Regions from separate parts of the Azospirillum sp. TSH100 genome, predicted to be linked through region 1. Evidence: riboswitches for the same ligand, from Rfam matches in the RefSeq annotation. Region 1 holds a riboswitch; each other region holds the start of a gene.
What was found. A riboswitch is a leader RNA that binds a small molecule or an ion and turns the genes downstream of it on or off. The one in region 1 is predicted to bind thiamine pyrophosphate.
Positions count from the first base shown of each region.

Region 2: another riboswitch for thiamine pyrophosphate. It lies ahead of thiO (glycine oxidase ThiO); the one in region 1 lies ahead of E6C72_RS17035 (ABC transporter substrate-binding protein).
Region 3: another riboswitch for thiamine pyrophosphate. It lies ahead of E6C72_RS10635 (ABC transporter ATP-binding protein); the one in region 1 lies ahead of E6C72_RS17035 (ABC transporter substrate-binding protein).
Region 4: another riboswitch for thiamine pyrophosphate. It lies ahead of thiC (phosphomethylpyrimidine synthase ThiC); the one in region 1 lies ahead of E6C72_RS17035 (ABC transporter substrate-binding protein).

Region 1 is NZ_CP039635.1:978,691-980,885, reverse strand. Features, by position in the region: gene E6C72_RS17040 (branched-chain amino acid ABC transporter permease) at 1-35, opposite strand, end outside; gene E6C72_RS17035 (ABC transporter substrate-binding protein) at 40-1,176, opposite strand; TPP riboswitch at 1,248-1,362, opposite strand; gene E6C72_RS17030 (DMT family transporter) at 1,396-2,195, opposite strand, start outside.
Region 2 is NZ_CP039634.1:1,314,705-1,316,899, forward strand. Features, by position in the region: gene E6C72_RS06265 (methyl-accepting chemotaxis protein) at 1-749, opposite strand, end outside; TPP riboswitch at 989-1,088, shown strand; gene thiO (glycine oxidase ThiO) at 1,080-2,195, shown strand, end outside.
Region 3 is NZ_CP039634.1:2,255,080-2,257,274, forward strand. Features, by position in the region: gene E6C72_RS10630 (acetoin utilization protein AcuC) at 1-627, opposite strand, end outside; TPP riboswitch at 748-854, shown strand; gene E6C72_RS10635 (ABC transporter ATP-binding protein) at 881-1,633, shown strand; gene E6C72_RS10640 (ABC transporter permease) at 1,630-2,195, shown strand, end outside.
Region 4 is NZ_CP039634.1:1,380,039-1,382,233, reverse strand. Features, by position in the region: gene thiC (phosphomethylpyrimidine synthase ThiC) at 1-974, opposite strand, end outside; TPP riboswitch at 1,110-1,244, opposite strand; gene E6C72_RS06590 (CorA family divalent cation transporter) at 1,321-2,195, opposite strand, start outside.

The sequences.
Region 1 (2,195 bases):
GCCACCCCGTTGACCAGCAGTTGAAGCGCCGCCATCCGCTCACTTCGCCGCAAGCGTCGGGTCGTCGTACCGTTTCACCAGCGCCGGCACGCGGCTGGTCCCGTCATAGCAGACGATGACGGCGGAATGGGCCATGTTGCCCTTGCCATCGGACTTGTAGGTCATGGCGAGGCCCTTGAAGGTCTCGGACGACAGGGCTTTGCGGATGGCGTCGGGCGTGCGGGCGCCGGCCTTCACCGCCTCCAGCACCATGGTCATGCCGTCATACTGGCCGAGCGCGAAGGCGTCCGGCTCCTTGCCGAAGGCGGCGCGGTAGGCGTCGGTGAAGGCCTTGACCTCAGGCGTGCCGCCCGAGATCGGCGAGGCCGCGGTCTCGGCACAGACGCCCTTGAGTTCGGCCGGTTCCAGCAGGGCGGCGGTGCTCGGCTGATGCATGGCGGAACCGGCGACGATCGGCAGGGTCACACCGCCGGACGCCGCCTGCCGCAGCAGCAGCGCGGTCGGGCCGGAATGCAGATGCAGCACCAGCACGTCGGGGTTGGCGGCCAGCGCCTTGGTCAGCACCGGCAGCAGATCCTTGGCCGCCGGGTCCACCCCCTCCTCGAAGACGGGCGTGACGCCCAGCGCCTTGAAGGCGGCGTCGAGATGGGCCTTGCCGCTCTGGCCATAGGCGGTGGTCTGGTAGATGACCGCCGGCTGGCGCTTGCCCAGTTCCTCCACCACATAGCGGGCATGGGCGGCCTTGGTCACGGCGTCACCGGGGAAGAAGCGGAAGACCCAGGGATTGCCCTGCTCGGTGATCGAGGCGGTGCCCGACACGGTGACCAGCGGCAGTTTCAGCTCATTCGCCAGCGGCAGCATCGCCAGCATCTGGGTGCCGAGCATGCTGGCGGCGACCGCGCCGACCGTGCCGCCGCCGGCCGCGCGTTCCAGCGCCGTCACCGCCGCTTCTGGCGAGGTGCCGGTGTCGACGATCTCGGATGCGATGGCCACGCCGGCAGGGGTCTGCTTCAGTGCCAGGACGGCGCCGTTGCGCTGGCTGGTGCCCTCCAGCGACAGGAATCCGGTCAGCGGCACCAGCACCGGGAAGGACAGCGTGTCGTCGGCCCGTGCCGCCGGGGACAGGCAGGTCGATGCCGCCAGCAGGCCGATCAGAAGGGAAAGCGCGCGCCGCATGACCGAAAACTCCTCAACACGCGCCGGCACCGGGGCGACGCGGATGAGACGGGACGTTTTGCAGGCGATCCGTCGGGTTCCGGTCGGCTCCCTTCGCCGGCATGACCCGGATCAGGTTCGATGGGTGTTGTCTCAGCCCGCACAGCCGCCGATCCGGTCTTTGCACAGGCACCCCAGCCTTGAACAGGCGGCGAGAGTGTCGCCGCCGGCCCTGTCCTGTCAAGCACCCAGCCGGCGGCGCGCCACCACCGTTTCACGATGCAGGATGTAGAGCCCGCTGCCGATGATGACCATGGCGCCGGCGATCACCGGCACGGTCGGCAGATCGCCGAACACCAGCCAGCCGAACAGACTGGCCCAGACCATGCCGGTATATTCGAAGGGCGCCACCGCCGCCGGCGGCGCGCGGCGGAAGGCCTGGGTCAGCAGAACCTGCGCTCCGGCGCCGATCGCACCGACCAGCGCCATCAGCCCGAGGGCGAAGACCGTCGGCGCCGTCCAGACCGGGACCGCGAGCGCACCGCTGACCACCGTCGTCGTGAGCAGCAGATAGAGCACGATCGATGCGCTGGTCTCCGTCCGCGACAGGCCGCGCACGGCGAGTGCCGCCAGTGCATAGAACAGGGCGGCGCACAGCCCGACCAGCACCGGCACCAGCGGGGCCCCGGCCGAGGGCTGCGCCATCACGACCACGCCGCCGAAACCGACCACGACAGCGGCCCAACGGCGCCAGCCCACCGGCTCCCCCAGCAGCGGAGCGGACAGTGCGGTGATGAACAGCGGTCCTGCAAAGCTCAGGACATAAACGTCGGCCAGCGGCAGCTCGCGGAAGGCATAGAAGAAGCAGCCCATCGAGATCAGCCCGGCAAAGGCCCGCCAGACATGCCCCCACGGCCGTTGCGTCCGCATTGCCGCAATCCCGCCGCCACGCCAAAGCGTATAGCCGCCCACCAGCAGGAGGGCGACCAGCGAGCGCACGAACATCAGCTGCGGCACCGGGTAATCGGCGGTCAGGAATT
Region 2 (2,195 bases), on a different replicon from region 1:
ATGCCGGGCGCCATCTTCAGGAAGATGGTCACCGCCGCGTTCTCCAGCACGCGCTGGCCGTCGAACAGGTGGGTGTTGCGGAAGTCGAGCTTGCCGCCGGCCGAGCCGCCGATGAACAGGCAGGGGAAACGGCCGGAGCGGTAGACCGCTTCCATGAACCAGCTTTCGCTGGCCGACAGCCCGTCGATGAAGGTCAGCGCCACCGTGTCGTGGCTGTCGACGGCGAAGGGAACGCGGATGCGGTCGAGTTCGCCGCGGATCGCTTCCACCCGCGCCGGAACGTCGCGGGTCGGGCGGCCGCCGCGCAGGTCGTCGCAATGCAGCGGGACCGTCTGGATGCTGACGCCGGCGAACAGGCGGGGGCTGAAGGATTGCAGCACCACGCTGTCCCAGCGGTCACCGGCCTTGCGGTAGAGCGGCTGGCCTTCCGCCGCGCACAGCTCGCCTGCGGTGGAGACCAGCACCAGCTGGGTCGCCGGCGGCAGGGCGGACCGCACCGCGCGGGTGGTGGCAGCGAAATCGACATGCGGCGACACGAAGCCGACGACCAGCGCCGGAGCGCCGGCGGCGAAATTCAGCCCATCCAGCGCTGCGGCGCCGATCTGCGCGGCCGGCAGGCACAGGCTGCGGATCGGCTGTTCCGCCGGGCCTGCGGCCGGTGCCGCTGGTTCGGACTTGCCGGCCGGATTGCCGACCGAGGTGCCGGAGACGGAGGCGGTCGGAGAGTCCGAACGGAAGAATGACAGCATGCTGGCGAATCCTCGGTCGTCTTTGTTGTTCATTCTGCTTGCCGAAGGCGCCCGTTCCTTGCTGCGAGTGCTCCGGTATGGCTCATTTTGCAGATAATTTTGCTGCGGATTGGTAGAGTTTCTTATCCGGGGGACTCCCTATCGGGCTGTGACATGTGGCCGCAGCGGTGAGGCGGTGAGGCGGGACGGGCGAGACTCGATTCCGCTTGTGGGGCCAGCGAAAGGTTGGCATAAGGCAAGCCATAGGCCTGGGGTGCCGCGCGGTGGTCGCGCGGCTGAGAACACACCCATCGAACCTGTCTGGGTAATTCCAGCGAAGGGAGCCGCCGCATGATCCATGCGCCAGAATTACACTCTTTTTCCGCTTCAGCGTCCGGACTCCGTCCCTCCGTCGCCATCATCGGCGCCGGCTGCATCGGTCTTGCCATCGCCTGGAGGCTGGCGTCGGCCGGCTGCCGGGTCGATTTGTTTGAACGGGGAGAGGCCGGTCGCGGCGCCACCCACGCCGCCGGCGGCATGTTGGCCGCCTGTGTCGAGACCGAACCGGGCGAGGACGGGCTGCTGCCGCTGACCCGCGCCTCGCAGGCGCTGTGGCCGGACTTCGCCCGCGATCTCGAAGCCGCCAGCGGCATGGCCGTCGATCTGCGCAGCGAAGGCACCATGGTCATCGCGCTGACCGCCGACGATGCCGCCAAGGTCCGGTTTCTGCACGGCTTCCAGCGCGACCTGGGCCTGCCGGTGGAGTGGCTGAGCGGTGCCGAGGTGCGGCGGCGCGAGCCCTTCCTTCAGCCCGGCGTCGCCGGTGCGCTGTTCTGCGCCGGCGACCATCAGGTCGACAACCGCAAGGTCGCAGCATCCCTGCGCCGCGCCGCCGAAGCCGTCGGCGCCCGTCTGCACGAGCGGTGCGGCGAGGTGGCTCTGGCGGTGGAGGGCGGGCGCGCCGTCGGTGTGCGGGTGGCCGAAGCGCTGCACCGGGCCGACCGGGTGGTGCTGGCCGCCGGGGCGTGGTCGGCCGGGGTGCCGGGACTGCCGCCCGCCGCGAAGCCGCCGGTGCGGCCGGTGAAGGGGCAGATGGTCTGCCTGCGGATGGACGCCCGTCTGCCGCTGCTGCGCCATGTGGTGTGGACGCCCGGCACCTATCTGATCCCGCGGCTGGACGGCCGGCTGCTGATCGGAGCCACCACGGAGGAGCGCGGCTTCGACGACCGCCTGACCGCCGGCGGCCAGTTCGCCCTGCTGGAAGGGGCATGGCGGGCGCTGCCGGGCATTGCCGAACTGCCGATCGAGGAGGCCTGGGCCGGCTTCCGTCCCGGCAGCCGCGACGACGCGCCGATCCTGGGCGAGAGCGGCATTCCCGGCCTGATCCATGCCACCGGCCACCATCGCAACGGCATCCTGCTGACCCCGGTGACCGCCGACGGCATCGCCCGTCTGGTGCTGACCGGC
Region 3 (2,195 bases), on a different replicon from region 1:
GCCGGTGTAGGGCCAGCGGCCATCCTCGTGGATCGAGATCGTCAGCACCCGGTCGTCGTCGGCAAAGGCCTCCTCCACACCGTCGCCGTGGTGTGCGTCGAGATCGACGTACAGCACCCGCTCCAGCCCATGGTCCAGCAGTTCCAGAATCCCCAGCACCGGTGCGTTGAAATAGCAGAAGCCGCTGGCGCGGTCGCGCCGGGCATGATGGGTGCCGGCCGCCGGGGCATAGACCAGCCCGGCCGGCCGGTCACCCAGGATGCGGGCGGCCTGCAACGCCGATCCGCTGCTGTGGGCGGGCCGCCGGTACATCTCGGCGAAGACCGGGTTTTCCAGCTTGCCCAGATTGTGGCGGGCGGCGGTGGCCTCATCCACCCGCTGCTCCGCCTCCGCGCGTTTCAGTGCCGCTATGTAATCGGAGGTATGGAAGCGGGCCAACTCGCGTTCGCTCGCCACATGGGTGTCGAGATAGACCTCGTCCGGCAGCCAGCCCATGGCACGGCTGAGATCGATGGCGGTCGAGACGCGCGGGATCGCCAACGGATGCTTCGGCCCATAGGTGGAACCGCGGTAGATCTCGCCGCCGATGAACAGCGGTGTGCGAAGGGGCGTGGTCAGGGTGTGCACTCCATGATGCCGGTCAGAAACTAGGCCCTGCGGCGGTCCGGTCAAGCCGCCAGCTTCCACCTGCCGGAAGCGGCTTCCGGCAATGCTTGCGGTCACGGATGGTCCGCGCCTATAGTCGCCGCCTTCACTGGGGGGAGCCGATGGGCGGCTGAGAGGTCCTGTTGCGGGACGACCCCTGGAACCTGATCCGGTTCATGCCGGCGTAGGGATCAGTGATGCGGGACCACACCCCTTTCACTTCCGCCAATCCACCATGCTCGCCCCGATGCTCGCGATGACGCCGCTGTCGGTGACCATTTCGCGCGCCCGGCTGACCTATGGCGGCACGCTGCTGTTCTCCGACCTGACGCTGGAGCTTCTGGCCGGCCGGACCACCTGCCTGCTGGGGCCGAGTGGCGTCGGCAAGACCACGCTGCTGCGCATCCTTGCCGGCCTGGCAGAACCGGAGCCGCCGACGGAGGTCGTCACCGGGGACGGGCTGCCGCTGGCCGGCCGCATCGCCTACATGGCGCAGCAGGATTTACTGCTGCCTTGGTTGACCGTTCTGGACAATGTCCTGCTCGGCGACCGGTTGCGCCACCGTCGTCCCGACCCGACACGGGTGGAACAGGCGCGCTCCCTTCTCGACCGCGTCGGACTGGCGGGGCGGGAGCGTGACCGTCCCGCCGCACTGTCTGGTGGCCAGCGGCAGCGCGTCGCCCTGGCCCGCACGCTGATGGAGGACAAGCCGCTGGTCCTGATGGACGAGCCGTTCTCCGCGCTGGACGCCATCACCCGGCTGCGCCTGCAGGAGACGGCTGCCGGGACGCTGGCCGGCCGCACCGTCCTGATGGTCACCCACGACCCGCTGGAGGCGTTGCGCATCGGTGACCGCCTGCATGTGATGACCGGTCGTCCGGCCGTCATGGGTCCGGCGCTGGAGCCCTCCGGCCCGGTGCCGCGCCGGGTCGACGATGCCGGGCTGTTGGCCCATCAGGCGGAGCTTCTGCGGAGGCTGGCGGAATGAAGGCGCTGCTGCGCGCGGCGGTGACCCTGTCGGTGCTGGTCGCCTGCTGGCAGGCGCTGGTTTGGGCCACCGGCCTGCCGCGCTATCTGCTGCCCAGCCCGCTGGCCGTCGCGGATGCCATGCAGCGGCAGGCTCCACTCCTGTGGACCCACGGCCTGACCACTCTGGCCGAGATCCTGATCGGACTTGTTGCCGGCGTGGCGCTCGGCGGGGTCAGCGCGCTTGTGTTGGCGCGTTTCCGCACCGCAAGACGCTGGCTGATGCCGCTGCTGTTGGTCAGCCAGGCAATTCCGGTCTTCGCCCTGGCACCACTGCTGGTGCTTTGGCTGGGCTACGGCATGGCGTCGAAGATCGCCATGGCGGTTCTCGTAATCTATTTCCCGGTCACGACCGCCCTGTTCGACGGGCTGCGCCGCACCGATCCCGGCTGGCTCGACCTTGCCCGCACCATGGGCGCCTCGCCCGCCGCCATCCTCTGGAGCATCCGCCTGCCGGCGGCCCTGCCCGCCTTCTGGTCCGGCGTGCGCGTCGCCGCCGCCGTGGCGCCGATCGGTGCGGTGAT
Region 4 (2,195 bases), on a different replicon from region 1:
TGATCATAGAGGAAATTTTCGCGGTGATGCGCCAGGCACCATTTGGCGATGATCGAGCCGCCGCGCGAGACGATGCCGGTCACCCGCTTCGCCGTCAGCGGGATGTGGGCCAGCCGCAGGCCGGCATGGATGGTGAAGTAATCGACGCCCTGCTCCGCCTGTTCGATCAGCGTGTCGCGGAACAGCTCCCAGGTCAGATCCTCGGCCTTGCCCTTCACCTTCTCCAGCGCCTGATAGATCGGCACGGTGCCGATGGGAACCGGGGAGTTGCGCAGGATCCATTCGCGGGTCTGGTGGATATCGGCACCGGTGGACAGGTCCATCACGGTGTCGGCCCCCCAGCGGATCGACCAGACCATCTTCTCCACCTCCTCCTCGATCGAGGAGGTCACGGCCGAGTTGCCGATGTTGGCGTTGATCTTGGTCAGGAAATTGCGGCCGATGATCATCGGCTCCGACTCGGGGTGGTTGACGTTGGACGGGATGATCGCCCGCCCGCGCGCCACCTCGTCGCGGACGAATTCCGGGGTGATGAAGTCGGGAATTTCGGCGCCGAAATCCTCGCCGTCGCGGGCGGCTTCCAGCGCCGCGGCGCGGCCGAGATTTTCGCGGACGGCGATGTATTCCATCTCCGCGGTGACGATGCCGGCGCGGGCATAGGCCATCTGGGTCACCGCCCCGCCGCCCTTGGCGCGCAGCACGCCGCCGTCGGTGGTCTCGACATCGCCGCGCGCCAGGATCCAGTCGCGGCGGTGCTTGGCCAAGCCGGCGCGCACATCGATGGCAACCGTTTCGTCGGTGTAGGGTCCGGAGGCATCATAGACGGTCAGCGGCGGCTCGCCGCCCGACAGCGCGATCTCGCGCATGGCAACGCGCAAGTCGGGAAAGCGCGTGCCCGGCACATGGATTTTCCGCGACGACGGCAGCGGGCCGGTCGAAATGCGGATGGCGTTCTCGTTGAAGTCCTTGGGCATTGGGTTTCTCCGTCGGAGTTGGGCGGACAAACCCGGGACTGCGGACGGAGGTGCGGTATCTTCGTGCGGGCCGTGTCCCGGCATGTTTCCCCGGCAGTGCGGGGGCCGATACGGCCGGACGGGGGCGGAAAACCGGCCCGTCACGAGGTCCCTCCCTTCGCCGGTATGACCCGGATCAGGTTCGAAGGGTCACCACGCTGCCGTCTTGCGCGTTGCGCCGTCCGGCCGTTGGTATCTCAGCCCCCTGTCGGGACCCCCCTGGAATGGGCCCATCCTGCCGCCGGCCAGCGGTCGTGTCAAAAGGAAAGCGCGGCGAACGATCCGTCTTCCCCATTGTGGAAACCGATCACATCCAGCGCTTCAGCCGCACATAAATCACCGGCAGCAACGCCGACAGCAGCATCAGCCCCAACGCGCTGGGATAACCGAAGGGCGAGCCGTGTCCCGGCATGTCGGTGAAGTTCATGCCGCCGATGCTGGTGACCAGGATCGGCGGGTAGAGCAGGACGGTCAGGACCGAGACGATCTTGACGATCTCGTTCTGCTCGACATTGATCTGGCCCAGCGCAGTGTCGAGCGCCAGAGCGACCTTGCCGGCCAGGAAGCGGGCATACTGGTCGAGCCCGCGCAGGTCCTGCAGCGTGGTCTTGGCCCAGCGCCGCGTCGCCTTGCCGGCATTCCAACCATCGCCGCGCGCCAGGAAATCGGTCATGCGCGACAGACTGGCGAGGCTGATCCGCGCCTTGCCGATCAGGTGACCGGCATGGCCGATGCGCTTCAGCGTCTGGGCGTCGTCCAGCGTCTCGCCACGCGACCGCAGCTTGCGCCCGCGGAAGAAGCGGCGGTTCAGCGCGTCCAACTCCACCCCGGTCCGCCGCAGCACGACGGAGGTGCGGTCGATCATCCCATCCACCAGCGCCGCCAGCACCAGCTCGCCGCGGGCGGCTGAGACCTGCCCGTGGGTGGCGCGGCGGCGAAAGGCCAGCAGGGCCTGCGGATCGATGTCGTGGATGGTCACCAGCCGCCGCCCGGCCAGCACGAAGCTGACGGTGGCGATGCGCGGCTCATCGGTATCAGCCCAGACCAGCGCCGTGACGGTCATGGTCAGGGCGCCACCAGCCACGCGCAGGCGGCTCGACTCCTCGATCTCCGCCATCTGCTCGCGGGTCGGCAGGCCGGTGCCGATCAACGCTTCCGCCCGCGCCAACTCGTTCGGCGTCG